One region of the Streptomyces sp. NPDC054834 genome, then DNA from elsewhere that is predicted to be linked to it. Evidence: riboswitches for the same ligand, from Rfam matches in the RefSeq annotation. Region 1 holds a riboswitch; each other region holds the start of a gene.
What was found. A riboswitch is a leader RNA that binds a small molecule or an ion and turns the genes downstream of it on or off. The one in region 1 is predicted to bind cobalamin.
Positions count from the first base shown of each region.

Region 2: linked by a shared signal. The riboswitch ahead of ACWGJM_RS24290 (ribonucleoside-diphosphate reductase subunit alpha) and the one ahead of ACWGJM_RS11600 (HoxN/HupN/NixA family nickel/cobalt transporter) in region 1 are both predicted to bind cobalamin.
Region 3: linked by a shared signal. The riboswitch ahead of ACWGJM_RS29230 (cobalamin biosynthesis protein) and the one ahead of ACWGJM_RS11600 (HoxN/HupN/NixA family nickel/cobalt transporter) in region 1 are both predicted to bind cobalamin.
Region 4: linked by a shared signal. The riboswitch ahead of ACWGJM_RS05175 (CbtB domain-containing protein) and the one ahead of ACWGJM_RS11600 (HoxN/HupN/NixA family nickel/cobalt transporter) in region 1 are both predicted to bind cobalamin.

Region 1 covers NZ_JBSGZV010000006.1:255,514-263,274, forward strand. The annotation lists gene ACWGJM_RS11575 (helix-turn-helix domain-containing protein) at 1-175, shown strand, start outside; gene ACWGJM_RS11580 (GAF and ANTAR domain-containing protein) at 245-1,048, shown strand; gene ACWGJM_RS11585 (hypothetical protein) at 1,064-1,846, opposite strand; gene thrS (threonine--tRNA ligase) at 2,175-3,407, shown strand; gene ACWGJM_RS11595 (nucleoside hydrolase) at 3,470-4,438, shown strand; gene ACWGJM_RS11600 (HoxN/HupN/NixA family nickel/cobalt transporter) at 4,450-5,505, opposite strand; cobalamin riboswitch at 5,535-5,720, opposite strand; gene ACWGJM_RS11605 (ArsR/SmtB family transcription factor) at 5,801-6,160, shown strand; gene ACWGJM_RS11610 (LAETG motif-containing sortase-dependent surface protein) at 6,185-7,114, opposite strand; gene ACWGJM_RS11615 (glycoside hydrolase family 13 protein) at 7,399-7,761, shown strand, end outside.
Region 2 covers NZ_JBSGZV010000018.1:84,000-91,760, forward strand. The annotation lists gene ACWGJM_RS24285 (ribonucleotide-diphosphate reductase subunit beta) at 1-577, opposite strand, end outside; gene ACWGJM_RS24290 (ribonucleoside-diphosphate reductase subunit alpha) at 577-2,988, opposite strand; cobalamin riboswitch at 3,113-3,237, opposite strand; gene ACWGJM_RS24295 (GNAT family N-acetyltransferase) at 3,290-3,796, opposite strand; gene mctP (monocarboxylate uptake permease MctP) at 3,884-5,512, opposite strand; gene ACWGJM_RS24305 (DUF3311 domain-containing protein) at 5,509-5,772, opposite strand; gene ACWGJM_RS24310 (GntR family transcriptional regulator) at 6,018-6,782, opposite strand; gene nagB (glucosamine-6-phosphate deaminase) at 6,972-7,757, opposite strand.
Region 3 covers NZ_JBSGZV010000025.1:76,704-84,464, reverse strand. The annotation lists gene ACWGJM_RS29250 (class II aldolase/adducin family protein) at 1-179, opposite strand, end outside; gene ACWGJM_RS29245 (lysozyme) at 377-1,108, shown strand; gene ACWGJM_RS29240 (anion permease) at 1,263-2,519, shown strand; gene ACWGJM_RS29235 (hypothetical protein) at 2,556-2,783, shown strand; cobalamin riboswitch at 2,912-3,051, shown strand; gene ACWGJM_RS29230 (cobalamin biosynthesis protein) at 3,153-4,094, shown strand; gene ACWGJM_RS29225 (cobyric acid synthase) at 4,091-5,599, shown strand; gene cobN (cobaltochelatase subunit CobN) at 5,596-7,761, shown strand, end outside.
Region 4 covers NZ_JBSGZV010000003.1:38,628-46,388, forward strand. The annotation lists gene ctaD (aa3-type cytochrome oxidase subunit I) at 1-650, shown strand, start outside; gene ACWGJM_RS05140 (cytochrome C oxidase subunit I) at 647-997, shown strand; partial or broken gene ACWGJM_RS05145 (histidine kinase) at 1,118-1,456, opposite strand; partial or broken gene ACWGJM_RS05150 (alpha/beta fold hydrolase) at 1,433-1,948, opposite strand; gene ACWGJM_RS05155 (hypothetical protein) at 2,070-2,354, shown strand; gene ACWGJM_RS05160 (muconolactone Delta-isomerase family protein) at 2,323-2,946, opposite strand; gene ACWGJM_RS05165 (histidine phosphatase family protein) at 3,435-4,025, shown strand; gene ACWGJM_RS05170 (CbtA family protein) at 4,060-4,812, opposite strand; gene ACWGJM_RS05175 (CbtB domain-containing protein) at 4,834-5,055, opposite strand; cobalamin riboswitch at 5,091-5,236, opposite strand; gene ACWGJM_RS05180 (acyltransferase family protein) at 5,310-6,458, opposite strand; gene ACWGJM_RS05185 (quinone oxidoreductase family protein) at 6,731-7,708, shown strand; gene ACWGJM_RS05190 (amylo-alpha-1,6-glucosidase) at 7,743-7,761, opposite strand, start outside.

The DNA of each region.
Region 1 (7,761 bases):
GGAGCGGGCGGGCGCCGCCGGTGACCTCGCCGACCTGTGCCGGCTGCTCGGCGATCTGCTGCGCCGGACCGGGCGGGTGGAGGCCGCCCTGGACGCGTACCGGACGGGGCTGGGACACCGTACGGCCCCCGGCACCACCACCCTCGGGCCCGCTCCCGCGCAGCCTCCGCTCTGAGCTGCGTCGAAAGCTGTTTCGCCCCCCTCGCCACGGGTAGCCGGACCGAGGCTGAAGGAGGCGGTGAAGGTGCGGCCCAGGGACGACGGTGCGCGTCTCGGCGGTTCCGGCGGCGCACCGGAGGAGCGGCGCCGCCCGAGCGTTCCCGGAAACGCGGCACCGCACCGCAAGGACCCGGCGGAAACCCTGGCCGAGGCGGTACGGGGCGCGACGCCCGAGCGGGTGCCGGAGCGGCTGTGCGCGGCCGCGGTGGACCTGCTGCCGGTGGCCGGCGCGAGCGTGTCACTGCGCAGCGAGGGCGTGCCGGTGCTGGTCGGGGCCAGCGACGACACGGCGGCCGGCGTGGCGGAGATGCAGGCCACGCTGGGCGAGGGGCCGTGCGTGTGCGCCGCCGAGACCACCGCGGCGGTGTTCGCCGGCGACCTCACGGCCGGGCAGGACATGGCGCGCTGGCCGGTGTACGCGCAGCAGGCGACCGGCGCGGGGGTCCGGGCCGCGTACTCGCTGCCGCTCGGCGACTCCGCGGTGTGCGTGGGCACGTTCGACCTGTACGGCACCGACCCCGGCGAGCTGACCGGCCCCGATCTGCACACCGCCCGGCTGCTGGCGAGCGCGCTGACCACGGCGCTGATGTCGCTGCCCCGGGGCGAGGAGGAGATCGGCCGCGCGGGTGGCTTCTGGCTCGGCGGCCTGACCACCGGGCACAGCGAGATCCAGCAGGCCATCGGCATGATCATGGCCCAGCTGGGGATCGACGCCGACGAGGCCCTGGCCCGCCTGCGCGGCCGCGCCTTCGCCTGCGGGCGTACGGTGCTGGAGATGGCCCGAGACGTGGTCGCCCACCGCGAGCGGTTCCACGAGGAGCGGGCCTGAACCGTGGACGGGCGGTCAGGCCTGCGTGCGGGCCTGGGCGCGGATCTGGGTCAGGCGCTGGGCGCCGAGTTCCAGGGCCCGGCGCGTGCTGTCGTCCGGGGGTACGGCTCCGAGCGCGCCGTCGGTGAGCACGATCGCCTCGTCCGCGACCCGTACGGCGGCGACCTCCAGGGTGAGCACGGGCGCCTGCCCGTTCATGTCGCTCTCGCCGGTCAGCGTCACCCGCAGGCCCTGACGGGCGTCCCCGACAGCCGGCAGCGGCAGCTCCTCGACCTGGACGGCCTCGACGCCCGAGCGGGTGGTCGTCGCCAGGAACTGTCCGCAGGTGCCCGGCAGCGTCCGCAGCCAGGCAAGCGCGCGGTCCACGTCCGCCGGGCGGTGGGCGGCGACCTGGTAACGCAGCTGGGCCTGGTCGTCGCCGTCGTCGAGAACGGCCACGGCCAGGCTGCCCGACGGCCGGCCGAGCGGTTCTTCGGTGTACAGCGACTCCAGCAGCCGCTGGCAGTCGGGCGCGGCGGTCGTCGTCGCCTTCAGCAGGCCGTCCCGCCAGGTCGCCGCGCCTTCGGACGGCATCCAGGGCGCGCCGAGATCGGCCTCGTTGATCAGGGCGGCCCGGGCCTGGGCGGCGGTGAGGCCGGGGGTCGGGCCGGCCTCGGTGTTCGGCTCGGTCGAGACGGGAGCGGCGAGCGGGTCCCGGGCCTGCCCCGGCGTGCCAGCCAGGCAGGCGGAGGCGGTGAGCAGCGTGGCCGCGGTGACGGCGACGGCGGCGGGGCGGCGGGCAACCGGGGGGTGGGGCATGTACCCACGGCACCATTGCCTCCGGCGGGTCACCAGTCTGTCCGGTCCGTCCGGGTGAGGGGGTGAGGTGGGTGCGGGCAGCAATGCGGACCGGCATCGAAATGCGCTGCCACGGCCTGAGTGATCGCGCGAAAAAAATGCGTCGCCCCCGCCGCGCGCCCCTGTTACCGTCCCCCACATGAAGCGCGCCCCGTCCTCCCCCTTCCGTACGACGACGCCGGAGTACGTCCCGGTGCGCTGACAGGTGACCTCAAGTCCGAAGCCCCGGGGCGAGTGCCCCGGGGCTTCGGTGTGTGTGCGTCCCGGTTCTCGTCCCGGCCACCACACCATCCGCGAGGAGACCGCCATGCACGACCACCGCCGGCTCGGCCGTGAGCTGGGTCTGTTCGACACCGATCCCCTGATGGGCGCGGGGCTGCCGTACTGGCTTCCGGACGGGGCCGTCGTACGGCACACCCTGGAGGAGTACGTCCGGGAGGCGGAGCGCGCGGCCGGGTACCGGCACGTGTACTCGCCCGTCCTCGGCAAACGGGAGCTGTACGAGCTGTCCGGCCACTGGGACCACTACAGCGACGACATGTTCCCGCCCATGCGGCTGGGGTCGGAAGAGGTCGTGCTGCGCCCCAGCCTCTGCCCCCACCATGCGCTCATCTACCGCTCCCGCTCCCACAGCTACCGTGAGCTGCCGTTGCGGATCGCGGAGTTGGGTGCCATGTACCGCTCCGAGCCGTCCGGGGTGCTGGGCGGGCTGACCCGGGTGCGGTCCATCCAGCTCAACGACGCCCATATCTTCTGCACCCTGGACCAGGCGGTCGAGGAGGCCCGGGCGGCCCTGGGCCTGATCGCCCGCGCCTACGCCGACCTCGGCATCCGGGCCTCCCGGTACCGTCTCTCGCTCCCCGGGGAGGGCGGCAAGTACGTCGCCGACCCGGCCCTGTGGCGGCGGGCGACCGCGATGCTGCGGGAGGTGCTGGAGGAGTCCGGGCAGGAGTACGAGGAGGCGGAGGGCGAGGCCGCCTTCTACGGCCCCAAGATCGACGTGCAGATCACCGACCCCGCGGGCCGTGAGGCCACCCTCTCCACCGTCCAGATCGACTTCCACCAGCCCGAACGCTTCGACCTGCACTACGTCGGCGCCGACGGGGCCAAGCACCGCCCGGTGATGGTGCACCGCAGTGTCATCGGCAGCATGGAGCGCGCTGTCGCGCATCTCGTCGAGGAGCACGCAGGCGCGTTCCCGGTCTGGCTGGCGCCGGTGCAGCTGGTCGTGCTGCCGGTCGCCGAGGGCCAGGTGGAGCAGGCGGAGGCGGTGGTGCGGGAGGCCGCCGCGCGGGGCCTGCGGGCCGAACTCTCCGGTCCCGGGCAGGGCACCCTGGGCGCCCGGATCCGCGCGGGGCGCCTGGTGCCGTACCAGGCGGTGATCGGCGACCGGGAGGCCGGCGCGGGCCAGGCCGCCGTACGGCTGCGGGACGGCCGGCGACCCGGGGCCCTTCCGGTCGACGACCTGCTGCGGCGGATCGGTGACCGGGTGCGGGCGCGCGGCACCGCCCTGTGGGAGTGACCCGGTGACGCAGGGCCTGTCCCGGACCTGGCCTAAGGTCGGTACGACGGAAGGAGACCGCCGTGACCGGTCAGCCCATCCCCGTGATCATCGACTGCGACACCGGTGTCGACGACGCCCTGGCCCTGCTGTTCGCCGTCCGCCACCCGGACCTGGACCTGCGCGCGGTGACGTGCGTGGCCGGGAACACGGACGTCGACGGGGTGGTCCGCAACACCCTGACCGTGCTGGAGCGGGCGGGCGCACCGGACATCCCGGTGGCCCGGGGCGCCGAGCGGCCGCTCATCGAGCCGGCCCGCTCGGCACGGCACGTGCACGGCCACGACGGGATGGGCGACCTGGGGCTGCCCGTGCCCACCCGGGCCCCGGCCGCCGTGGACGCGGTGACGCTGCTGCACCGCGAGATCCTCGCCTCGCCCCGCCCGGTCACCCTGATCCCGACGGCCCCGCTCACCAACATCGCCCTGCTGCTGCGCACCCACCCGGAGGTGACCGGCAACATCGAGCGGATCCTGTTCATGGGCGGGGCGGTGGCCGGCGGGAACGCCACGCCCGTCGCCGAGTTCAACGTCTGGCACGACCCGGAGGCGGCGGCGGTCCTGCTCACCGCCGGGGTGCCGATCACCATGTACGGGCTGGACGTCTTCCATCGGGTCGTCGTCCCCGGCGTCCAGGTACGGCGGCTGCGGGCGAGCGCCGAGCCCGGCACCCGGCTGGCCGGCGAGCTGCTCGCCCACCGGCCGACCACGCAGGGCGGCTCCGCCGAGGCCGAGGCGGCGGGCGGCCTCGGCGACGCGGGCGCGGTCTGCGCGGTCGCCGACCCGGAGGGCATCACCACCCGCCTGCTGCCCGTCGAGGTCTCCCTCGCCCCCGGCCCGGGCCGGGGCCAGACGATCGTCGACCGCCGGCCCCGGCCGGGCGAGTCCGAGATCCACGAGGGCGCCCGCGAACAGGCCCTGGTGGACGTGGCGTTGGACGTGGACGTCGACCGGTTCGTGAAGCTGTATCTGGAGACGGTGGAAAGGCCGTAGGCGGAGCGGACTCAGTCGGTCGTGGCGGGGGCCGGGGCCGGGGCCTGGGGCGTCCACCGTTCCTCGACCCTGGCCACCTTCCAGTACGCCACTGCCGCCGCCCACACGACCACGAACAGGCCGACGACGATGTAGCCGACGTTGCCGAGTTCGAGGCCGAGGAGTTCCATCGTGGCGATGACGAAGGCGACGGCGATGGACAGGCCGGTGATGGCGAGGTTGTAGAAGACCTTGCGCACCGGGTTCGAGAACGCCCACTGGTAGGCGAAGTTCATGAACGTACCGTCGAGGGTGTCGAACAGGCTCATGCCGGCCGCGAACAGCAGGGGCAGGCAGAGGATCGCGTACCAGGGCAGGCCCGCCGCCGCGCCCGAGCCGGCCATCACCATCAGCGTGACCTCGGTCGCCGTGTCGAAGCCGAGGCCGAAGAGGAAGCCCAGCGGGAACATCTGGCCCGGCCGGGTGATGGACCTGGTGAGGCGGCCGAGGACGCGGTTCATGAAGCCACGGGAGTCGAGGTGCTGTTCGAGCTCCCTCTCGTCGTACGAACCCGCCCGCATCGCCCTGAAGACGCGCAGGATGCCGACGAGGGCGACCAGGTTGAGCGCGGCCACGAGATAGAGGAACGTGGCCGAGATCGTCGTACCCATGAAGCCCAGCACCTGGTGGGTGCGGGAGTTCTCGTTCATCACCCGGCCCGCCAGCTGTGTGCCGCCGGCGATCATCGCGGCCAGCACGACCACGACGCTGGAGTGCCCGAGCGCGAACCAGAAGCCCACCGACACCGGCCGCTTGCCGTCGGCCATCAGCTTGCGGGTGGTGTTGTCGATCGCGGCGATGTGGTCGGCGTCGAAGGCGTGCCGCATGCCGAGGGTGTAGGCGGTGACGCCGAGCCCGATGCCGAAGGCCTTGGAGCCGACCTCGTAGTGACCGGGGGCGACGAGGAGGAACAGGATGCCGAAGGCGACGACGTGGAGGGCGGCGATCACAGCCATCAGCCCGGCGGTCTTGACGGTGTCCTCGCGCCGCCAGCGGAAGGAGGCGGCCTTGGTCTCGGGCAGGGTCATCCGGTTCACGCTCCAGCACCTCGTGGATCACTTCGTGAGCTGCCGTGGCCGGTCTCCTGGCTTACGGGTATGACGTCCGCCGCCCCTGGCCTTCCCGGTCGTACGACCAGTGGCCCCGGCGGGTGCCGGACAGGACGGGAACTCCCCGATCACAGTGGCGAGGGCCGCGTCGACATCGCATCGACTTCCCGAACACCACGGCCCGCCCACCGTAGGGGCGCGGGCGGTTGTCTGCATAGCTGCGTACCTGCGCAGGTATCGAAGATCACAGAACGGCGCCTGCGAATATGGCGGTATGCATCTCGTGCCTGCCGACCGCGCGGACCGTCGCACCATCGACGGTCACCGGGTGTGCGACGCCATCGCCGCGATCGGCGAACCCGGCCATGTGCGCGCCTGGGCCGACCGCTTCTCCCTGCTCGCCGACGCCAAACGGCTCGCTCTGCTGCTCGCCCTGTACCGCACCGGCCCGCTCGCCGTGTCCGACCTGGCGATCGCGACGGGAATGAACGACCCCGCGGTGTCGCAGGCGCTCAGGCTGCTGCGGGCCGCGGGGGTCGTGGAGGGGGAGAAGGAGGGACGGGTGGTCAGGTACCGGGTGGTGGACGCGGAGGTTCAGGGCTTGCTCAAGCACTGCGCGGCCGACGGAGGCTGACCGGACCCGCCTCCCCCGGGAGGGTCAGCCGCGCGCGGTCCGCTTCCGGCGCGTCGCGACGACGATGGCCGCGCCGCCCGCGAGGAGCACCGCCGCGCCCCCGGCGATGATGCCGGAGCTGCTGCCGCCACCGGTCTCGGCGAGGTCGCCGCCGCCACCGTCGGGCGTCGGGGCCGCGGCCGGGGTGGACTCGGAGGCGGACGGGGTCGGCGTGCCGGAGGACGTCGACTCCGAGGCGCTCGGGGTCGGGGTGTCGCTGTCCTTGGCCGGGGTCGACGGCTGGGCCGGCGGGACGGACGCGGGGGAGGACGGGGTCGGCGTGGCGGACTCGGTGGAGGTGCAGTCCTTCGTGCCGCCGTTCCAGGCCGCGATCAGCTTGTCCTTGATGACCGGGTGGTCCGGGCCCTTGGGCAGGTCGCCGTGCTCGAAGCCGTCCTTGGCGTCGAGGTCGCCGTCGAACTTCACCGCGCCCCGGTACAGGTCGATCTGCGCGAAGCAGCCCGCGTCGGGCACCGCGATGTCGAGGGAGTCGGTCTGGCCCGGCTTGACGGTCACGGAGTCGAAGTCGATGAAGATCTGCTCGCCGGAGGTGTTGAAGGAGGCGCCGTGGGCGAGGTAGGAGGCCAGCGAGGCGGTGCAGGTGGAGGCGTCACCGGCGGTGCGGACCTTGACGTGGACCTTGCCGTCATCGGTGGGCTTGAGGTTCTGGTCGTCGACCTTCACCGAGTCGTAGAAGTCGGTGCCGTCGAGCGAGAACTGGCAGCGGTCGGTACCGGTCTCCGTGCCCGCGCCCGTGCCCGGCTTGTAGGTACCGCCGGACTTCCAGCCGTCGCCGCCGGGCGCGTCGTTGGCCAGAGCGGCGGAGGCGGCGGCGACGGAGGCCGCACAGAGGGCGAGCGTCGCGACGCCCGTCCCCAGCAGGCGGCGCGTGGTGGCACGTCTCGCTATGGACATGTGTATCCCATCAGGAGTTCTGAGAGTGCTTCAGGCAGCGTGCTGCGGCCTGTGGCAGGCAGAAGCAGGTCGAAGACACCGGGCCCATTGGTCACATGCGCCACAGCGTGTGCACATGGTGGGTCGACCGGCCGAACCCTGTCAACCTGCGTCGCAACAAGGGGAGTTCGGGATTCATCACAACTTCGCCACACTGGGAATGATCTATTCCGCAGAGTGTGAAGGTTCGCTTTCCCGGCAATGTGGACAGGCTTTCCTCTGTCGTCCTTCCCAAGGGAGCCACTGTGAACGACCTCTCGTCCAGGAACCCCGACTGGTGGCGCCAGGCCGTCATCTACCAGGTCTATCCCCGCAGCTTCGCCGACGCCGACGGCGACGGGCTCGGCGACATCCGGGGCATCGCCGAGCGCCTGCACCATGTGGCCGCGCTGGGCGTCGACGCCCTGTGGCTGAGCCCCTTCTACCCGTCCGAACTCGCCGACGGCGGCTACGACATCGCCGACCACCGGGACGTCGACCCCCGCCTCGGCACGCTGGACGACTTCGACGCCATGGTCGCCGAGGCCCACCGGCTGGGCCTGAAGGTCATCGTCGACATCGTCCCCAACCACACCTCGCACCAGCACCCCTGGTTCCAGGAGGCGCTG
Region 2 (7,761 bases), on a different contig from region 1:
GGAACCAGTAGACGTACGCGAAGGCACCGTAGAAGAACAGGCCCTCGATGCACGCGGCGAAGCAGATGAGGTTGAGCAGGAAGCGGCGGCGGTCCGCCCTGGACTCCAGCCGGTCCAGCTTCTCGACCTCGTTGATCCACTTGAAGCAGAACCCGGCCTTCTCGCGGATGGACGGGATGTTCTCCACGGCCGCGAAGGCGGCGGTACGGTCGTCCGGGTCGGGAAGGTAGGTGTCCAGGAGCGTCAGGTAGAACTGGACGTGCACGGCCTCCTCGAAGAGCTGGCGGCTCAGGTACAGCCGGGCCTCGGGGGAGTTGATGTGCTTGTAGAGGGTCAGCACCAGGTTGTTCGCGACGATCGAGTCGCCCGTCGCGAAGAACGCGACCAGACGGCCGATCAGGTGCTGCTCCGCCGGAGTCAGCTTCGCGAGGTCGGCGACGTCCGAGTGCAGGTCGACCTCCTCCACGGTCCAGGTGTTCTTGATGGCGTCCCGGTAGCGCTCGTAGAAGTCGGGGTAGCGCATCGGGCGGAGAGTCAGCTCGAAGCCGGGGTCGAGCAGGTTCTGGTTGCTGGGCATTACTGGCAGGCCTCGCAGGACTCGGGGTTTTCCAGGGAGCAGGCGACCGCGTCGGGGTCGGCGACCTGCTGGACGGGGATGGTCTTCTGGGCCTGTGCCTGGCCCTGGGCGGCGCGGGCGATACGGGTCGCAGGGCGGGAACGCAGGTAGTACGTCGTCTTCAGGCCCTGCTTCCAGGCGTACGCGTACATCGAGGAGAGCTTGCCGATGGTCGGCGTCTCCAAGAACAGGTTCAGGGACTGGGACTGGTCCAGGAACGGGGTGCGGGCGGCGGCCATGTCGATCAGGCCGCGCTGCGGGATCTCCCAGGCCGTGCGGTACAGCGCCCGTACCTCGGCCGGGATCCAGGAGAAGTCCTGCACCGAGCCGTTGGCGTCGCGCAGCGCCTCACGGGTGCGGGCGTCCCAGACGCCGAGCTCCTTGAGGTCCTTCACCAGGTACGAGTTGACCTGGAGGAACTCGCCGGACAGCGTCTCGCGCTTGAACAGGTTGGACACCTGCGGCTCGATGCACTCGTAGACGCCGGCGATCGAGGCGATGGTGGCGGTGGGGGCGATGGCCAGCAGCAGCGAGTTGCGCATGCCGGTCGTCGCGACGCGCTCGCGCAGCGCCGCCCAGCGCTCCGGCCAGGTCAGCTCGGCGTCGTAGTGGTCGGGGTGCAGGAAACCCCTCGCGGTACGGGTCTTCTCCCAGGCCGGCAGCGGGCCGTTGCGCTCGGCGAGGTCGGCGGAGGCCTCGTACGCGGCGAGCATGACGCGCTCGGCGATACGCGTGGACAGCGCCTTCGCCTCCGGCGAGTCGAAGGGCAGCCGCAGCTTGAAGAAGACGTCCTGAAGACCCATCGCGCCCAGGCCGACCGGGCGCCACTTGGCGTTGGAGCGGCCGGCCTGCTCGGTGGGGTAGAAGTTGATGTCGACGACGCGGTCGAGGAAGGTGACGGCGGTACGGACGGTGGCGTCCAGCCGCTCCCAGTCGATGTCGCCGGTCGCGGTGTCGACGAAGGCGCCGAGGTTGACCGAACCCAGGTTGCAGACCGCGGTCTCCCCGTCGTCCGTGACCTCCAGGATCTCCGTGCACAGGTTCGAGGAGTGCACGACGTGGCCCGGCTCGGCCGTCTGGTTGGCGGTGCGGTTGGCGGCGTCCTTGAAGGTCATCCAGCCGTTGCCGGTCTGCGCGAGGGTGCGCATCATACGGCCGTACAGATCACGGGCCGGGATGGTCTTCTTGGCGAGACCCTCGGCTTCGGCCTTGCGGTACGCGGCGTCGAACTCCTCGCCCCACAGGTCGACCAGCTCGGGCACGTCGGCCGGGGAGAACAGGGACCACTGCCCGTCGGCGTTCACGCGGCGCATGAACTCGTCCGGGACCCAGTGCGCGAGATTGAGGTTGTGCGTACGGCGGGCGTCCTCGCCGGTGTTGTCGCGCAGCTCCAGGAACTCCTCGATGTCGGAGTGCCAGGTCTCCAGGTAGACCGCGGCGGCGCCCTTGCGCCTGCCGCCCTGGTTCACCGCGGCGACCGACGCGTCGAGGGTCTTGAGGAACGGCACGATGCCGTTGGAGTGCCCGTTGGTGCCGCGGATGAGGGAGCCGCGTGAACGGATCCGGCTGTACGACAGACCGATGCCGCCGGCGTGCTTGGAGAGCCGGGCGACCTGGTGGTAGCGGTCGTAGATGGAGTCCAGCTCGTCCTTGGGGGAGTCGAGGAGGTAGCAGGACGACATCTGGGGGTGCCGGGTGCCGGAGTTGAACAGGGTGGGGGAGGAGGGCAGGTAGTCGAGGCGGCTCATCAGGCCGTAGAGCGCGGCGACTTCGTCGACGGAGTGGGTCCCCGTTTTTGGATCGAACGCAGCGTCCTCGGCGAGGCCGCTGGCCACCCGCAGCAGGAAGTGCTGGGGCGTCTCGACGACCTTGCGGGTGTGGGGGTGCCGCAGGAGATAGCGGCTGTGCAGGGTGCGCAGGCCGAAGTAGCCGAAGCGGTCGTCGGCGTCGGTGTCGATCAGCGCGTCCAGGCGGGCCGCGTGCAGCCGTACGAAGTCGGCGGTGCGGTCGGCGATGAGGCCCTCGCGGTGGCCGACGGCCACGGACCCGGTGAACGAGGTGACGCCCTGGGAGGCGGCCTCCGCGGCGATGCTGATCGTCAGCAGCCGGGCGGCCAGCCGCGAGTAGGCCGGGTCCTCGGAGATCAGGCCGGCGGCCGCCTCCGTGGCCAGTTCGCGCAGTTCCGCCTCGTCGGCACGGGCGGACCGGCCGCGCAGCGCGGCGGCGGCCACCCGGCCGGGGTCGGCGTCGGGCAGGTCGGCGGTCAGCTCGGTCAGGGTCCGCAACAGCGCGGCACCGGGACCGTCGGACTCCACCGGGGTCGCCTCGGTCGCCGGGATGGCTGAAGCCGGGTCGGCTGGCGCGATGGTCACGTGGGGCACTCCCTCGCTCGGCAGGGGGCCTGGCGGAGGGCAGGGGGCAGCACACGAGCGCGCACGGCGTCGCGTCCACCGGCCCACTCCACGAGGCCCGGACGTCAAGGCACCCGGGCCGGACGGCCGGGGCGCGCTGTCGGCAGGTCCTCGGACTGACTCCTGTGCACAGACATGCACAAGTACACCGTTGCGGGACAGTTCCGGATTCGCACCGGATTCCCCTGTGGCGACAGCGAGCATGAGCATACATCTTGTGCTCGCCTGTCACGCCACCACCAGATGTTGTGTCGGGGTGGTTTCAGAGCGTCAACTTGTAGGTGCGGAGAGTGAGGTCGTCCAGGTGCGGCACGGGATTCCAGTCCCGCTCCGGTGTGCGAACGAAGCCGAGACGTTCGTAGAGCCGGTGGGCGGTGTGCATGGAGCGCTGGCTCGACAGGACGACGTGGGTGCGGCCTTCCGTGGCGCGGGCGCGGTCGATGCAGGCTCTGACGAGGGCCTCGCCGACACCTTGCCCGCGGGCCCCGTGCTCGACGGCCAGGGCGCGGATCTCGGCCTCTCCGGGGCCGGCGATGTCGGCCATGGGACCGCCGTCGGGGACATAGGTGACGCCACCGAGCAGCTTGCCGTCGCGCACCGCGACCAGTACCTCGGCGGCGGCGGCTCGCTTCGCGACGTCCTTCAGCACGGGCAGGTACTCGTCGCCCTCGCCGTAGTCGAGGAGGCCGTCGTCGAGGTACGCGCGGGCGGTTATGTCACCGAGAGCGGCGTACTCGGCGGGTTTCGCTTCGCGGATCCGGATGTCCATGGCGCGCAGTGTGCCCCACGCACACGACGGCGGGCCGCCGGATTTTCCGACGGCCCGCCGACAGCCCTGCCCGGTGTGGGGCCTCCGCTAGTGGGAAGCTCCGGCCGTCGCCGGCGGCAGTTCCACCTCGACGCCCGGGTCGCCCGCGTCCGCCGTGTAGTCCTCCGGCTTGGTCTCGTCGACACCCTCGGGGGCCTTCGCCGCCTTCAGGACGAAGGTCAGGACCACGGTCACGACGACATTGAGGACGAACGCCGTGAGGCCGATGTAGCCGATCTCGCCGATGCCGGGGATCTCCTTCGCCGAGCCGCCGAAGTGCTTCTGCGTCGGCGAGGCCACCCCGTACGCGGCGACCGTGCCGTACACCATGCCGACCGCCCAGCCGGCCAGCAGGGCCCAGCGGTGGAACCAGCGGGTGAACAGGCCACCGACCAGGGCCGGGAAGGTCTGGAGGATCCAGATGCCGCCGAGCAGCTGGAAGTTGATGGCGACCGTCTTGTCCATGGTCAGGACGAAGACCAGCGCGCCCACCTTCACCAGCAGCGACACGATCTTGGAGACCCGGGTCTCCTCCTTCGCCGTGGCGTCCGGCTTGATGAAGTCCTTGTAGATGTTGCGGGTGAAGAGGTTGGCCGCCGCGATCGACATGATCGCCGCCGGCACCAGCGCGCCGATGCCGATCGCCGCGAAGGCCACGCCCGCGAACCAGTCCGGGAACATGTCCTCGAACAGCTGCGGGATCGCCAGCTGGCCGTTGGTGACCTTCACCCCGGCCGCGATCGCCATGAAGCCCAGCAGCGCCAGCAGACCGAGCATCAGCGAGTACAGCGGCAGGATCGTGGTGTTGCGGCGGATCACCTCACGGCTGCGCGAGGACAGGGTCGCGGTGATCGAGTGCGGGTACATGAACAGCGCCAGCGCCGAGCCCAACGCCAGCGTGGCGTACGTCCACTGGCCCGCCTCCGCCGGCACGAGCGCGCCGCGCGGCTTCCCGGTCGCCGGGTTGACCTGGCTGAACGCGTGGCCCGCCTTGGCGAAGACGTCGTCGAAGCCGCCCAGCTTGACCGGGATGTAGATGATCGCGACGGCTATGACGATGTAGATCAGCGCGTCCTTGACGAACGCGATCAGCGCGGGTGCCCTGAGGCCCGAGGAGTACGTGTACGCGGCCAGCACGCCGAAGGCGATCAGCAGCGGCAGGTCCTTCACGAACCAGTTGGTGTTCTCGCCGCCGCCGACGCCCATCACGTCCAGTACGGCCTGGATGCCGACCAGTTGGAGCGCGATGTACGGCATCGTCGCCAGGATGCCGGTCAGCGCCACCGCCAGCGACAGGCCCTTGGAGCCGAACCGGCCGCGCACGAAGTCCGAGGTCGTCACATAGCCGTGCTTGTGCGAGACCGACCACAGGCGGGGCAGGAAGGTGAAGATCAACGGGTAGACGAGGATGGTGTACGGCACCGCGAAGAAGCCCGCCGCGCCCGCCGCGTAGATCGCCGCCGGCACCGCCACGAAGGTGTAGGCCGTGTACAGGTCGCCGCCGAGCAGGAACCAGGTGATCCAGGTGCCGAACGACCGGCCGCCCAGGCCCCATTCGTCGAGGCTGTGCTCGTCGTCGGCCCTGCGCCAGCGCGCGGCGAGGAAGCCCATGACCGTGACGGCCAGGAAGAAGAAGATGAAGACGCCGAGCGCGACGCCGTTCACGCCGTCCTTCATTCCGCCGCACCCCCCTTCGCGGTCTGGCGGGCACGCTGGTCACGGCGCCACAACTGGTAGGCGGTCACGGTCAGCGCGGTGGAGATGAGCACCCACAGCATCTGGTACCAGTAGAAGAACGGGATCCCTATGAACGCTGGGTCCGCCTTGGCGAAGGAGCCGACCCACAGCATCGCCACGAAGGGCGCGACGAGACACAGGCCGATGATCACCCGGACCGGTGTCACGACCGGTGGTTTCACTTCAGGCGTTTCCGACATGCCACAGCTCCGTCCCCTCACTGATCACCTGTGTAATGCGCAGGCAATCTAGGGGACAGTGTCACGTCAGCGGAAGACCTCATCCGCATATCGGTATGTCGATTTCGGGGGCGTGGCGTGAAGACGCCGACGCGCCTAGGGCCTGTTGCGAAAGTCCCGTCGTCCGCCCGGAGGGCGGGCCGGGCGTCGCTGGGCTGGGGGCACCTCCCGGCCGAAGGCTGGGGGAGGGACTTTCGCAACAGGCCCTAGTCCTGCGGCCGCTTGAGTCTCGCCACGAACTTGTAGCGGTCCCCCCGGTACACCGACCGCACCCACTCCACGGGCTTGCCCTCGCGGTCCAGGGAGTGCCGGGAGAGCATCAGCATCGGCAGGCCCACGTCCGTACCGAGCAGGCCCGCCTCGCGCGGGGTGGCCAGCGAGGTCTCGATGGTCTCCTCGGCCTCGGCGAGGTGGACGTCGTAGACCTCGGCGAGCGCGGTGTACAGCGAGGTGTACTTCACGAGGCTGCGGCGCAGCGCCGGGAAGCGCTTGGCCGACAGATGCGTGGTCTCGATGGCCATCGGCTCACCGTTGGCCATGCGCAGCCGCTCGATGCGCAGCACCCTGCCTCCGGCCGTGATGTCGAGCAGCTCGGCGAGCCGCTCGTCGGCGGTGATGTAGCCGACGTCCAGCAGCTGCGAGGTCGGCTCCAGGCCCTGGGCACGCATGTCCTCGGTGTAGCTGGTGAGTTGCAGCGCCTGCGAGACCTTCGGCTTGGCGACGAAGGTGCCCTTGCCCTGGATGCGCTCCAGCCGGCCCTCGACGACCAGCTCCTGAAGGGCCTGGCGCACGGTGGTGCGAGAGGTGTCGAACTCGGCGGCCAGCGTGCGCTCGGGCGGGACGGGGGTGCCCGGCGCCTGGGTCTCCGTCATGTCGAGCAGGTGCTTCTTCAGGCGGTAGTACTTGGGCACGCGCGCGGTACGGACGGTGGCGCCATTCTCGTTCTCCGCACTGCTGACGTCGGTGCTCATGCTCTGCCTTCCCGGCTCCGGGTGCCCAAGCGACCGACATGCCCATCGGCCACGGCTCACATCGTGGCACGGCTCAGCGCGTCGGGCCCCACCCGCACGCTCCGTGATCTCCTCTGTATACCGTTGTGATCCCCCTTGGTCTAGTCCAAAGCCGGGGTCACCGGGCCTCATACCGACCTCATGCCGGCCTCAGATGCCCTGCCAGTCCGGCTTGTTGGCGTAGGTGTGCCGGAAGTAGTCCGCGAGCTTGAGCTTCGACGCGGCGGCCTCGTCGACGACCACCGTGGCGTGGGGGTGCAGCTGGAGCGCCGAGGCCGGGCAGACGGCCGCGACCGGCCCCTCGACCGTCGCCGCCACCGCGTCCGCCTTGCCCTCGCCGGTGGCGAGCAGCACCAGGTGACGGGCCTCCAGGATGGTGCCGATGCCCTGGGTGATGACGTGGTGCGGCACCTGCTCGATGTCGCCCTCGAAGAAGCGGGCGTTGTCGATGCGGGTCTGCTCGGTGAGCGTCTTGATGCGCGTGCGCGAGGCGAGCGAGGAGCAGGGCTCGTTGAAGCCGATGTGGCCGTCGGTGCCGATCCCGAGCAGCTGAAGGTCCACGCCCCCGGCCTCGGCGAGCGCCCGGTCGTACGCCTCGGACGCGCCCTGCACGTCCTCGGCGGTGCCGTCCGGGCCCATGAACGCGTCCATTGCGACCCCGAGCGGTTCCAGCACCTCCCGGCGGAGCACGGACCGGTAGGACTCGGGATGCTCGGCGGGCAGTCCCACGTACTCGTCGAGCTGCGCTATTCGCGCCCGCGAGGTGTCCACGGCCCCGGCCTGCACCTTGGCCGCCAGGGCCCGGTAGACGGGCAGCGGGGTCGAGCCGGTGGCCACGCCCAGCAGGGCCCCGGGCTTGCGTCGCAACAGCTGTGCCATGGCCTCGGCGATGAGCTCGCCGCCCGACTCGGCGTCCGGAACGATGACAACTTCCACGCTG
Region 3 (7,761 bases), on a different contig from region 1:
GTCAGCCGGTCGTACGGGACGCCCGACGGCGTGACCAGCACGGTGTCGCCGACGCGCACCGACACGTTGCCGGAGGTGCCGACGACGAGTCCGTCGGCCACGGTCCGGCGGGCCGTCGCGACCAGCGCCTCCCAGGCCCGTGACTCCTGCTCACGCACGCCCCTGCTCTCTTCAGCCATGGCCGTGATCCTGCCAGCGGGTCGGCTGACGCGGTGTCACGGCGGCGCAGTTTAGGCCGGAATCGAGCCCTCCGAAAGGGTGCATAGCGCCATAAATGACCCTCTGTCCATGGTTGGCCGGAGATCATCGTTCATCACATGATCTTCCAATACTCTCTGCACGTTTTGTCGCGCACGTCGCCATTCCGGGGGGAATCATGGATCTGTCCCGTCTCCGCGCCCGTCCGCTCGTGGTGGCCGTGACGGCGCTCGCCGTCGGGGGGACGGCCCTCGCCGGGACCCCGGCCACGGCGGCAGGCCTGCCCAAGGGACACGACGTCTCGTCCCACCAGAAGAACGTCGACTGGCCGGAAGTGAAGGCCAAGGGCGCCCGCTTCGTCTACATCAAGGCGACCGAATCCACCGACTACCGCAACCCCTACTTCAGCCGGCAGTACAGCGGCTCGCGTGAGGCAGGCCTGATCCACGGGGCGTACCACTTCGCGCTGCCGGACGAGTCGCCGGGCGCCGCCCAGGCCGCGTACTTCGTGCGCCACGGCGGCTCCTGGACCGCCGACGGCTGGACACTGCCGCCCGCACTGGACATCGAATACAATCCGTACGACAACGGGCACAGGTGCTACGGCCTGAGCAAGGCGAAGATGGTCGACTGGATCCAGGCCTTCAGCGACGAGATGAAACGGGAGACCGGCCGCCGCCCGGTGATCTACACCACCGCCCACTGGTGGAACGACTGCACCGGCCGCAGCCATGCCTTCGCCGACCACGCGCTGTGGCTCGCCCGCCACTCCGGGGACCCCGGCGCCCTGCCGGCCGGGTGGTCGTACTGGACCTTCTGGCAGTACGACAACAGCGGCAGCCTGCCGGGTGACCAGAATCTCTTCAACGGCTCCCCGGCCGGGCTGAAGTCGTTCGCGAGGGACGACTAGCCAAGGGCCGCCCAGGGTCGTTCCGCACCACCGAACCGGAGCGGAACGGCCATCTCCGGATCCGACACCGTGATGCCTGCCCCAGTTCATCTTCCGTTCACCCAGGTTGCCTACGGTCAACCCGCCAATGACGCTCGAAAGAATGCCTGGGTAAATGGAAAGCTTCTCGCTGATCCTCGCGATTGTGGTCGTAACCGCACTCGCGTTCGATTTCACGAACGGTTTCCACGACACCGCCAACGCGATGGCCACCACCATCTCGACCGGTGCGCTCAAGCCCAAGGTCGCGGTGGCCATGTCCGCCGTCCTCAACCTTGTGGGTGCTTTCCTCTCCGTGGAGGTCGCCAACACGATCTCCAAGGGTCTCGTCGACGAGAACGGCATACGTCCCGAGGTCATATTCGCCGCCCTGGTCGGCGCGATCCTCTGGAACCTGCTCACCTGGCTGGTGGGGCTGCCCTCCAGTTCCTCGCACGCCCTCATGGGCGGCCTGATCGGCGCCACCGTCGCCTCCGCGGGCTTCGGTGCCGTCCACGGTGACGTCCTCGTCACCAAGGTGCTGCTCCCGGCGGTCGCCGCGCCGGTCGTCGCGGGCATCGCGGCGATGCTCGCCACCCGGTTCTCCTACGGCATCGGCAAGAACGCCGAGGGCGAGGCCACCCGCAAGGGTTACCGCGCCGGCCAGATCGCCTCGGCCGGTCTGGTCTCTCTCGCCCACGGCACCAACGACGCGCAGAAGACGATGGGCATCATCACCCTCGCGCTGATCGCCGGCGGCTCCATCGCCCCCGGCTCCAACCCGCCCACCTGGGTGATCCTCTCCGCCGGCATGGCCATCGCGCTCGGCACCTACATCGGCGGCTGGCGCATCATCCGCACCATGGGCAAGGGCCTGACCGAACTGGAGCCGCGGCAGGGCTTCGCGGCCCAGACGAGCGCCGCGACCGCCATCCTCGCCTCCTCCCACCTCGGCTTCTCCCTCTCCACCACCCACGTCGTCTCCGGCTCCGTGATGGGCGCGGGCCTGGGCCGCAAGGGCGGAGTGGTCCGCTGGTCCACGGCGACCCGGATGTTCGTCGCCTGGGCGCTGACCCTCCCGGCCGCCGCGCTGGTCGGCGCGCTCGCCGAGACGGTCACGGACCTCGGCGACTGGGGCACCGCGCTGGTGGCGGTCTTCCTCGTGGCCTCCAGCGCCGCGATCTGGAAGCTCTCCCGCCGCGAGGTGGTCGACGCGACCAACGTCAACGAGACCGAGGAGCCGGCCGGCGTGGTCACCACCGCGATCGCCGCCGTGACCCCGCCCCCGGCGGGCACCGTGGCCGAGGACCTGACGGCCACGATCCCGTCCCCCGCGACGCCCGTCGCCGTCCCCACCGCCGACCCGGCGACCCCGCCGGCCGCCGCCGTCTGACCCCGGGCACCCGGGCACCAAGAAAGCAGCTCTGTTATGAAGATCGACTGGGCAGCCCTCGGCTCCGTCTTCGGCGTCAGCCTCGCGGTCACCGTCGGCCTGGTGGCCCTCTTCACCCTGGGCGTCCAGGGCCTGGCACGACGCGAACGCGCCGCCGCCCAGGGCGACTCGGCGGCGTCGGCCGTCGCCGGGGCGTACGTGTGCTTCGCGGGATGCGCGGCAGCGGTGGCCTACGGGATCTACCTGATCATGAACAAGGCCTGACCGAGGCCTCACCGGCTCCTCCCCGAAGACTTCGGGGAGGAGCCTTTCGCATGCCGCCCCACCGTCACCCGGGCTTCGATGTGGGCCTCAGCACACTCTCCTCGTGCAGGTCAACAGCAAGTTGACGGCCCTTCCGGGGCCGTGGTGGACTTCCGGGGCCATGTACGGCGGCAAGGGAGGAAGCCGGTGTGAATCCGGCGCGGTCCCGCCACTGTCACCGGGGTAGGTAGCCCCGGGAGCCAGGAACTCCCACCGCCGGTCTCGTCGAACCAGGGCGCGGACACCCTGAGTGAGGACATATCGCCATGCTCGCCTGCCGTTCGAGGTACAGCACCGGATCGCTGCCCGACCCCACGGCCGGCTGAGCCGATGCGTGCCGATCGCGTCTTCGCGTACGGCGCCGCCGCCGGCCTCCTCGGTGACCATCTGCTCGGTGATCCGCGGCGCGGGCATCCGGTGGCCGCGTTCGGGCGGGCCGCCGGTGCCATGGAGCGGGCGCTGTGGCGGGACCACCGGGGTTGGGGCGCGCTGCACACCGCGGTGTGCGTGGGCGGTGCCGCCGGTCTGGGAGCCGTCGCCGCCGCGGCCGTACGCCCCTCCCGTGCCGCCTCCGTCGCGCTGACCGCCGCCGCCACCTGGTCCGTCGTGGGCGGAACCTCCCTCGCGCGCGAGGCCCGTGGCATCGGGCGTGCCCTTCAGGCCGGAGACGTCGAGGCTGCCCGGGCGCGGCTGCCGCACCTGTGCGGAAGGGACCCGCAGGCGCTCGACGCCGACGGGATCGCCCGGGCCGTCGTGGAGTCCGTGGCCGAGAACACCTCCGACGCGGTGGTGGGCGCCCTGGTGTGGGGAGCCGTGGCCGGGGTGCCCGGGCTGCTGGGCTTCCGGGCCGTCAACACCCTCGACGCCATGGTCGGGCACAAGTCGCCCAGGTACCGGCGGTACGGATGGGCCTCGGCCCGGCTCGACGACCTCGCGGGCTGGCCGGGGGCGCGGTTGACCGCCGTACTGGCGACCGTCGCCGGTGGCGACCCGCGCGGAGCCGTACGGGCCTGGGGGGCCGATGCCGGCCGGCACCCGAGCCCCAACGCCGGGCCCGTGGAGGCCTCGTTCGCGGGCGCGCTCGGCGTGCGGCTGGGCGGGACGCTGTCGTACGGCGGACGGGTGGAACACCGACCGGTGCTGAACCAGAAGGGACGCGCCGTCGCCGTACCCGACATCGAACGGGCCGTACGGCTCTCGAAGCGCGTCGGCCTGCTCGCGCTCGGCGTCAGCGTCGCCGCGCGCATCGTCGTGAAGGGACGTGGGAAATGAACGGGGGTCTCCTCGTCGCAGGCACCACCTCGGACGCGGGCAAGAGCGTCGTCACGGCCGGGATCTGCCGCTGGCTGGTGCGGCAGGGGGTCAAGGTCGCGCCCTTCAAAGCGCAGAACATGTCCCTCAACTCGTTCGTGACGCGGGAAGGCGCGGAGATCGGGCGGGCGCAGGCCATGCAGGCGCAGGCGTGCCGTGTCGAGCCGACCGCGCTGATGAATCCCGTGCTGCTCAAGCCCGGCGGGGAACAGAGCAGTCAGGTGGTGCTGCTGGGCAAGCCCGTGGGCGAGCTGAGCGCGCGCGGGTACCACGGCGGGCGGCAGCAGCGGCTGCTGGGGACCGTGCTGGACTGTCTCGCCGAGTTGCGGGGCACGTATGACGCGGTGATCTGTGAGGGGGCCGGTTCGCCCGCCGAGATCAATCTGCGGCGGACCGACATCGTGAACATGGGGATCGCGAGGAACGCGCGGCTGCCCGTGCTCGTCGTCGGCGACATCGACCGTGGGGGCGTCTTCGCCTCCTTCTTCGGGACCGTCGCCCTGCTCTCCCCCGAGGACCAGGAACTCGTCGCGGGTTTCCTCGTCAACAAGTTCCGCGGCGACGTCTCCCTGCTGGAACCCGGCCTCGACATGCTGCACGGGCTCACCGGGCGGCGGACGTACGGCGTGCTGCCCTTCCGGCACGGACTCGGCATCGACGAGGAGGACGGGCTGCGTGTGTCGCTGCGGGGGACGGTCCGCGAGTCGAACACCGCCCCGCCCGTCGGCGAGGATGTGCTGCGGGTGGCCGTGTGCGCGATCCCGCTGATGTCCAACTTCACGGACGTGGACGCGCTGGCAGCCGAACCCGGTGTCGTGGTGCGGTTCGTGGACCGGCCCGAGGAACTGGCCGACGCCGACCTCGTGGTGATCCCGGGGACGCGGGGCACGGTCCGGGCGCTGGAGTGGCTGCGGGAGCGGGGGCTGGCCGAGGCCCTCGTCCGAAGGGCCGCCGAGCAGCGGCCCGTCCTCGGCGTCTGCGGCGGCTTCCAGATCCTCGGTGAGCACATCGAGGACGAGGTCGAGTCGCGCGCCGGCCAGGTCCACGGCCTCGGAGTCCTTCCCGTCCGCGTGCGGTTCGCCCGCGAGAAGACCCTCACCCGGCCTGTCGGGGAAGCCCTCGGCGAGCACGTCGAGGGGTACGAGATCCACCATGGCGTCGCCGAAGTGACGGGGGGCGTGTCCTTCCTGGACGGCTGCCGGGTCGGCCAGACCTGGGGCACGCACTGGCACGGCTCGCTGGAGTCGGACGGCTTCCGGCGGGCCTTCCTGCGCGAGGTGGCCGCCGCCGCGGGCCGCCGCTTCGTGCCCGCCGCCGACACCTCGTTCGCCGCGCTGCGCGAGGAGCAGCTCGACCGGCTCGGCGACCTGATCGAACAGCACGCGGACACGGACGCGCTCTGGCGGCTCATCGAGTCGGGCGCGCCGCAAGGACTGCCCTTCATTCCACCGGGAGCACCCGCATGAGCACAGTGTTGTTGTTGTCGACCGCCGACACCGATCTGCTGGCGGCGCGGGCCTCCGGCGGGTCCTACCGGATCGGCAACCCGACCCGGGTGGACGTGGAGGCCGAGCTGCCGTCCCTCCTCGCGGGCGCCGACATCGCCGTCGTACGGCTGCTCGGCGGCAAGCGCGCCTGGGAGGACGGGCTCGCCGCCCTGAAGGCCTCGGGCGTCCCGACCGTGCTGCTCGGCGGAGAGGCCGTGCCCGACGCCGAGTTGATGGCCGAGTCGTCCGTGCCCGCCGGTGTCGTGGCCGAGGCGCTCAGGTACCTCGTGGAGGGCGGCCCGGAGAACCTGACCGAGCTCGCCCGGTTCCTGTCCGACACGGTGCTGCTGACCGGTGAGGGGTTCGTCGAGCCGCGGAAGATGCCGGAGTACGGCGTGCACGGCTCCCGTACGCTCCAGGACGGCCGCCCGACCGTCGGCGTGCTCTTCTACCGCGCCCACGAACTGAGCGGCAACACCGCCTTCGTGGACACCCTGTGCGACGCGATCGAGGCGCGGGGCGCGAACGCGCTGCCCGTCTACTGCGGTTCGCTGCGCGGTGCCGACGCCGGGCTGTACGAGATCCTCGGCAGCGCGGACGCCCTGGTGGCCACCGTGCTCGCCGCGGGCGGCACGCACGCCTCGCAGGCCTCGGCCGGCGGCGACGAGGAGTCCTGGGACATCGGGGCGCTCGCCGACCTGAACATCCCCGTGCTCCAGGGCCTGTGCCTCACCTCGTCGCACGCGGCCTGGGACGAGTCCGACGCCGCCCTCTCCCCCATGGACGCGGCGATGCAGGTCGCGATCCCGGAGTTCGACGGGCGAATCGTCACCGTGCCGTTCTCCTTCAAGGAGCAGGGCCCCGACGAGGTGCCGGTGTACGTGGCCGACCCCGAGCGGGCCGCGCGGGTCGCCGGGATCGCCGTACGCCACGCCCAGTTGAGGCACAAGGCCAACGCCGACAAGAAGGTCGCGCTGGTCTTCACCGCCTACCCGACCAAGCACTCCCGGGTCGGCAACGCGGTGGGCCTGGACACCCCGGCCTCGGCGGTACGGGTGCTGGACGCACTCAGGGACGCCGGGTACGGGCTCAGCGAGTACCCCGACAACGGGGACGAGCTGATCCACCGCCTCATCGAGGCCGGCGGGCACGACGTCGAGTGGCTCACGGAGGAGCAGCTGGCCGCCGCGCCCGCGCGCGTACCGCTGGCCGACTACCGGGCGTGGTTCGACAAGCTCGACCCGGAGCTGCGGGACGCCATGCTGGAGGCGTGGGGCGAACCGCCGGGCTCCCTCTACGTCGACGGGGACGAGATCGTCCTCGCCTCCCTCCAGTTCGGGAACGCCGTCGTCATGATCCAGCCGCCGCGCGGCTTCGGCGAGAACCCGATCGCGATCTACCACGACCCCGACATGCCGCCATCGCACCACTACATGGCGGCGTACCGGTGGCTGGAAAACAGTTTCGGCGCCGACGCGATCGTGCACATGGGCAAGCACGGCACGATGGAGTGGCTGCCCGGCAAGGGGCTCGGGCTGTCGCGCGGCTGCGCCCCGGACGCCGTCCTCGGCGACCTCCCGCTGATCTACCCGTTCATCGTCAACGACCCCGGCGAGGGCACCCAGGCCAAGCGGCGCGGGCACGCCACGGTCGTCGACCACCTGGTGCCGCCGATGGCCCGCGCCGACACCTACGGCGACCTGGCCAAGCTGGAGCAGCTGCTCGACGAGTACGCGCTGGTCTCCGACCTGGACCCGGCGAAGGCACCGACCGTGCGCGCGCAGATCTGGACCCTGGTCAAGGCGGCCGAACTGCACCACGACCTGCACGTGGCCGAGCAGCCGGACGACGAAGAGTTCGACGAGTTCGTCATGCACATCGACGGCTACCTCTGCGAGATCAAGGATGTGCAGATCCGCGACGGCCTGCACATCCTGGGCGGCGGCCCGGTCGCCGAACCGCGCGTGAACCTGGTGCTCGCCGTATTGCGGGCCTCGCAGGTGTGGGGCGGGCAGGCGAACGCGCTGCCCGGTCTGAGGGCTTCGCTGGCGGCTCACTTCGGGCTGGTGGAGAAGGACCTGCTGGCCGAGCCAGGCGCCCCGGTGAAGGTGCCGGTGGAGCTGACGGACCTGGTGGAGGGT
Region 4 (7,761 bases), on a different contig from region 1:
CCTTCGAGACGCCGATGCTGTGGGCGACCGGCTTCCTCGTCACCTTCCTCTTCGGTGGTCTGACCGGCGTCATCCTGGCATCACCGCCGATGGACTTCGAGGTGTCCGACTCCTACTTCGTGGTGGCCCACTTCCACTACGTCGTCTTCGGTACGGTCGTGTTCGCGATGTTCGCCGGATTCCACTTCTGGTGGCCGAAGTTCACCGGCAAGATGCTGGACGAGCGCCTCGGCAAGATCACCTTCTGGACGCTGTTCGTCGGCTTCCACACCACCTTCCTGATCCAGCACTGGCTGGGCGCCGAGGGCATGCCGCGCCGGTACGCGGACTACCTGGCGGCCGACGGCTTCACCGCCCTGAACACGGTCTCGACGATCGGCTCGTTCGTGCTCGGACTGTCGATGCTGCCGTTCCTCTACAACGTGTGGAAGACGGCCAGGTACGGCAAGCCGGTCGGCGTCGACGACCCGTGGGGCTACGGCCGTTCGCTCGAGTGGGCGACCTCCTGCCCGCCGCCGCGCCACAACTTCGTCACCCTGCCGCGGATCCGGAGCGAGTCCCCGGCGTTCGACCTGCACCACCCCGACATCGCGATGACGGAACAGGAGGCCGGCGGAGCCCGGACCACGATCGACCGAGGGCACGGGTGAGCGGTCCGCCGCGGCCGCAGCCCGGAGCCGGCGGGGATCTCGGCAACGAGGTGGAGGGATACCTGCTGTGGCAGGCCAGGATCTCGGAGGCGGAGCAGCGGGCGCGGGAGTTCACCCGTCCCCTGGAATGGCTGACGACGGCGCAACGTGAGGACGTCGAGCGGCGGTACGTCGCCGACAGCCTGCACCGCGCCCGTGCGGACCTCGAACGGGTCGCGGCCCGGTGCGTGTCGCTGCGCGCCGAGTACGAGCGCCGCTACCAGGTGCTGCGGCGGCGGTGCGTAGGCATGGTGCTCGCCGTGTGCGCCGGCTTCACCACCGTGGCCACGCTGCTGCTCATCCTCTGACCCGGCCATCGCCTCACCGGCACCGCCGGTCAGACGGCCGATGATGGTGAGTACGCGCAGGAGGGCGGGAGGAACGGCGGCCAGAACGATGTCGGCGTCGTCGGCCTCGGCCTGGCGACGGGCCTGCTCCGCCTCCGCGCGTGCCCGTTCGGCCTCGGCGCGGGCGCGTCCGGCGTCCTGGCGGTGGCGTAGCAGCTCCTCCTCGTAGGCGCGTCGGTCGGAGGCGTCGAAGACGGTGGTGCGGAGCAGCAGGGGCTCGCCTTCGGTGCCGCGCTTGACCACCGAGGAGACCAGCGCGGGCAGCCGGTCACCGAGAGCTGCCTTCATCTCCAGGGCCGTGGTTCCATGCCGAGCCAGTTCAACAGTGTGCTGTTGATCTTGGCGGTGGTGCCGTCCATGAGTGTGGACAGGTAGGCCGCAGGGTGCCGACTGGCGGGAGGAAGGGATCGCGGCGTGCACGTAGGCGCCGGCCTCGCGGGGCGCGATGACGTCCTGAGCGCATTCCAGCACCAGCGTCGGCACAGCTTCTGCGCCACCGACCCCGACATCGCCCGTGTCTTCGCCCGCACCAGTTGGCCAGCTCCTCCCCCGGCTCCGGCCGCTCCGCATTGCCCATGATCACCGGGCCCGAAGAGGCCGGCAGTTCGTCGATGTCCTTCGCGCTGAAGCCACCGCGGTAGCCGTCGTCGTCGATGTAGCACGGCGACGGCGCCACCATCACACTTCGGCCACGTCCTGGGCCTAGCCGTCGAGCGAGGAGTACCGCTCCTGACTCCAGGCCGACAGGTCCGAACGGCCGGAGCCCACGTAGTCGGACAGCACCACCCGGTACCGATCGGTCAGTGCCGGCGCGACCAACCGCCACATGTTCTGGCCGCAGCCGAACCCATGCGCCAGTACGACCACCGGCGCGCCGGCCGGCCCGGCCCGGCCATCGGCGCAGGCCGCCATTCGGAGCACCGAATGGTCAGCTCTTCCGGTGCTTGCCGGACGACTCGCAGGTGAGCACACCTCATCGGGGGTACGGCGTCTGCGCAGCAGATGCCCAGGACGACTCGCGAGGAGAACAGCCGTGTACGCAGCCATCAGAAGGTACTCGGGGGTGACCGACCCGGCCGAGGCAGGACGTCGGGTGAACGAGGGGTTCGTGCCGCTCATGCGTCAGATCCCCGGTCTCCTGGCCTACTACTGGGTCGACGCCGGCAACGGAGTCATGGTCTCGACCAGCGTCTTCGAAAACGAGGCGGGGGCCGACGAATCGATCAAGAAGGCAGCGGTCTTCGTACGGGACAACCTCGCGCCGCTGCTCCCCAACCCTCCCGAGGTCATGTCCGGCCAAGTCGTGGCTTCCGTATGACGCCCGGGTCGCTCGGATGCTCACTCAGGGGCGTTGTCTGGGTGGCAAGCCACGGTCTCAGAGGAAGCGAATCAAGGACGGTCTGCATCTCGGCGAAGTCCCGGGCGCGCCACAGGCCGAGCGCACGGCCCTCGCCGGGCATCCGCCACAGCCGTACCAGGTGCCCATCTCCGGCCAGCTCCTGCGCACGGACCGCCTCCGCCGCGGTGACGTCCGCCGGTGCCCGGGACGGGGCGCCCTCGGGTGCGGCGGGGGCGAAGGTGACCAGGAACTCCTTGGCGGTACCCGATGCTCCGGTGGAGGTCGGACCGGGGTCGTTCGGGTGCTGCGTCAGGGGTGTGACCTCGTCACTGCGCCAGACGCGCAGTGGCAAGGCGGCGAGCACATCCTCCAGGCGCGCCGCGTCCGCCGCTGTGAACAGCCCGAGCGTGCGCCACTCGCCTGGCCGCAGAGGCGGGCGCCACAGCCGCAGCAGCCGGCCCTCCTCGGCGAGTCTGCGGGAGTTGGAGGCCTCTCGGGCCCGGATGTCGTCGACTTCGTCCGGTGAGGTCCCCTCCGGAACATGAGTGGTCATGGTGACGAGGTATTCCATGACGGATCCTCCTCCGAGCCGGTGAACCGCGGGGAACCGCTGCCTGGATCCACCGTCCCGCGCGCGGCGGTCGATCGCATCCCCTGAAAGCCGCCGGTTGCCGCCCGGGCGACGTCGCACGGCGATCGCCGCACCCCGCCGACACCGCTCGCGGGCACCGGTGAGGTGAGACGGCTGGCATCGACTTCGTCGTCGGCGGAGTGCCAACGTTCCGTGCCGGGCGGGGCGTTGGCGTCCGTCAGTGGGCCGAAGCCGAGGCGGTGCACCACCGTTGTCCTGGCGGCGGAGCACCCGAAGCTTGTGGCAGAAGTGGCCGCTGTGGCAGAAGTGGCGGCTGTGGCGGCTGTGGCGGCGCAGTATCGACCTCACCAGCTGGGGCCAGGATCCTGCACACTGTCCCGCCGGCGCGCGACAGGGCGCCACCCTGTTATGTTCGCGACCGAGGCAGGCGATCCGCATCCCGTGCCGACCGCAGGAGGAGCAGCCACGTGACCAGCCGCGTCACCTTCGTCTCGGCCGCGACGAGCCCGTCGCTGCGTCAGGCCCGCTTCTACGACGGCGACTCGGTGGACGACGTCGGGGCGGCCCGCGCCCGCTCAGCGGCCGGGTCGTTGCCCTCGCCGGCCCGTGTCGCCACGTCCCCGAGTGTGCGCTGCCGGGAGACGGCGGTGACGCTCGGTCTGGACGTCGTGGAGACGCCGGAGTTGCGAGGTCTGGACGTGGGCCGCTGGCGAGGCCGCACCCTTGACGAGGTGGCGGCCGCCGAGCCGGAGGCAGTGGGCCATTGGCTCGCCGACCCCGGCTGGGCAGCACACGGCGGGGAGTCGGTACGGGACGTGTGCGAGCGGGTCGGGCACTGGCTGGACGCCGCGCAGGACACGGACGGCCGTACGGTCGCCGTGGTCGAGCCGGAAGTCGTACGGGCCGCGGCCGTTCATGTCCTGGGCCTGCCCGCATCCGCCTTCTGGCGGCTGGACGTACCGCCGCTGACGGCCACGGAACTCAGCGGCCGGGCCGGACGGTGGAATCTGCGGCTCGGGCAGCCGCTGGCCACGTCGGAAACCGTCTCGGCGCGCTGAGACCCTACGGACGCGTCCCGCCTGACACGAGCGTTCAGTTCGAGGCGGGAACCGTCCGCCCGGACCGGGCTGCCGCGGGCTTGGGATTCAGCTGCCGCTCGGCCAACTCACCGAAGAACAGGCCGAATCCGCCCCACAGCACGGTCTGGATGGCCAGGGCCGACAGACGGAACCGCCACAGCAGGGTGGCCGGGAAGTCCTTCGGCACCTCGTTGATGACCGGCAGGAACGCGTACGCCAGCCCGATCACGACGACGAACGCGGCCACCGCGACCACCGTCGCCCACCAGGTGCCCAGACCGGGCGCCAGGCGCTTGCCCACGATGGTGGCGGCGATCGCCAGGAGCACGCTGAGCAGCATCATCAGGAAGTACAGGGTGGTCCGCTTGCCGATGGTGTCGGGCTCACCGACGGACGGCGGGTTGGCCGGGTACTTCAGGAACGGCACGACATACATGGCGAGGAACGCGCAACCGGACAGCAGCAGCGCCGTCGCCCGCGGGCTGAAGCGGCCGATCCGGCCCAGCGCGAAGCAGTACGCCAGCGCGGCGATGCCGCCGAAGGCGACCCCGTAGACCAGGACGCCGGTGGCGAGGCCGGCCGTGGACTGGAGGGAGCGGGAGACGACCTCCATCTCGTGCTCGTGGGAGTGGGCGTCCTCGAAGCTGATCGCCTTGTCGACATTCGGCTCACCGAGAAGGTAGGCGACGACCAGGGCGAGCACGCCGGCGGCCAGGCCGGCGAGCATGCCCCGCACGAGGAGATTTCTTACCGTTGCGGAATTCATGGGCGTGCGGCGTCCCTCGCGTCAGTGGCAGGGGAAGCCGAGCAGGTGGCGGGCGTCGTGCACCCACTCGTGGACGTCCGTGCCGTTGAGCACGGAGGTGGCGCCCTGCTCGGCGCCGACGAAGTACAGCAGGACGAGCATCAGGATGCCGAAGAAGACCGCCCAGGGGGCTATCGCCTTCAGCGGCAGCGTGGCGGGAACAACGGGAGTGGTGGCTGTCGGCTGGGCGACGGTCTGCGCCATGGCAGGACCTCCTCTGGGAGTTCGCGTCCCATCTCGGTGGTGCACAGGACGACGGCCACGGGTCTGACTTGCCGGACACCCCGAAGGGCGTCTGGCATACAGTGGCGCGACCGTGCCGGATTCCCACCGGCTTCCGTCTCGCCGTCGTCAATACGGACAGACCGTACCGCGTGACGCGGACACGGCCAAGACCGCACCACCTTGCGTGACCTTCCTCTCGAAGCGCGTGGCCAACCGCACGTGGGACAGGCGGGTCAGCGGTGCCGGCGTGAACGTCCCGCCGAGAGCATGGACTTCCAGGATCGGTTCCGCTTGAAGGGCATCTCGAAGAGCTCTGCGAACAGCCAAGCCGACAGGACCGAAGCGGGCAGCCCCAGAACCAACGTGAAACAGAACGTGGGCAGTCCGGCCGATACGTACTCCGGGGCGATTTTCCGGACGATGACCATGACGATCGGCAGATGAATGAGATAAAGGCTGTATGAGAAGTCGCCGAGGCTGCGCATGGGCCGTGTGGCCAGAAAGCGCATCACAAAGACGGGACGCCCGGTGGCGATCGCCGCCAGAAACATCGTCATGGCGGGCGCGATGGCGAGATCCACCCAGAAGTAATGATTTATGGTCCAGGTCGATCCCTGGACCGCGATGAGCAACATCACCGGCATGACAGCCAGAGCGGCGAGCCGATGCCAGGGCATGCGTCGGACCCTTTCTCGCGCAACAATGATTCCCGCGCCGACCAGACCGGCAACGAATACGGGCGCGAGATTCGGGGTCAGCCAGTTGTCACCTTCGACCGGCAACACGTTTTCCGCCGACAGCCCGCGTAGGGCCACCAGCAGCGTCACACCCCCGACCAGGAGCACCGCCCCCAGCCGTCGCCGGACAAAAAGCAGCAGCGGAAAGACGAGATAGAGCTCCGCCTCCACGGCGATCGACCAGAACGCACCATTCGGCGTGCGAGCCGTGAACATATCCTGGACTACCAGACCATACACGACAATTGTTCTGACGTTCGGCGGCCCATGGTGAGAGGCGGGCACGACAAAGTAACCGATGACCGTGCTCAACACAAGTGCGGCCCAATATGGCGGAAGGATTCGCCAGGCGCGGCGCCGCAGGAACCGTGCGATACCAGCCTGCCGCCAGCCGTGACGCGCCGGGGAAATAGCCAGTGAGAAACCGGACAGTACGAGAAAGAAGACGACGGCGAGGCGCCCGTACATCAGCCAGCCCAGCCAGGACGGGCCCGAGTTTTCGGGAAATCCTGGAAAGGCCAGCAACCAGCAGTGAAAAAGGACCACATATAACGCGGCGATACCGCGGAGCCCGTCAAGACCCGGCACATGGAGGCCGCCGTTGACTTCGCCCCTCCCGTCCACCTGCCGTACCAGGACGGCCATGTCGGACCCGCCACTGACGGGACGGCTCGATAATGATGAAATTTTTCGGCCCTTCCTCTCGGCGCCGCGCCGAAGCACGTAGCCACCGCTTGCGGTCCGGGTGACACAGCGCCACCCGTGGTGACTCATACGTCGCACACAGCAAGGAAGTTCAATGCCGCGGTCCGCACCGCGCCCGGACGCACGGGCCGCTTGCCCACTGTTCGATGGATCTCGTACAGTGCCGGTGTTCGGTCTCCGTTGAACACCATGTCGAAGGGTGCCTTCCGCTGATGCGCGCAATCGAGTTCCAGGAATACGGCGGCCCCGAGGTGTTGAAGGTCGTACAGGCCGGCACCCCCGAGCCGGGGCCGGGGCAGATCACGATCGACGCCGCCTACACGGGCGTGAACTTCGCGGACCTCAAGGCACGCGCCGAGGGGTACCGGGTCGGATCGCTGCCCTTCCGGCCCGGCCTGGAGGTTTCCGGACGCGTCCGGGCCGTCGGTGACGGCGTGGAAGGACTTCGCCCGGGGCAGGAAGTCGTCGCGCTCGTCAACAGCGGCGCCTACGCGGAGGTCGTGGTCGCCGAGACCGCCACGGTCTTCCCGCTCCCCGAGGGCCTGGACCTGCGGACCGCGGCCGCGTTGCCCACCGTACTGCCGACCGCGCACGCGCTGCTCCATGAGGTCGGGCGATTGCGCGCCGGAGAGAACGTGCTGATCCACGGCGCGGCGGGAGGCATCGGCACGGCGGCCGGGCAGCTGGCACGGGCGGCGGGCGCCGGCGCTGTGTACGGCGTGGTCTCCTCCCCCGCCAAGGCCGCGCACGCCCTCGAGCACGGCTACGACGAAGTGTTCACCGACGACTCCTTCCTCGGCGACGTCCGCCGCGCCACCGTCGGCAGGGGCGTCGACCTGGTACTCGACCCCGTGGGCGGCGACACCCTGCACCGCGGCCTCGACGCCCTGGCCGTCTTCGGACGCCTGGTGTCCTTCGGCAACGCGAGCGGGGCCGAGCCGTGGCACGTCGGGCAGCCCGAGCTCTACCCGCAGGGCCGTTCCGTCGCCGGCTTCTCCATCCTGGCCCTCGCCCAGACGGCGCCCGAAGCCCTGCGCTCGCTCGCCGAACGCGCCTTCCGTACGGTCGTCGACGGCACCGTGAACCTCCCGGTCACCGCCGAGTTCCCGCTGTCGGACGCGGCCGAGGCACACCGGCTGATGGGCGGACGTACCTCGACGGGCAAGCTGCTGCTGCGGACGGCCGACTGAGCACACAGCGTCCGGGGAACGGGAACTCCAGCGATCAGACGCGGCGTTCGGCG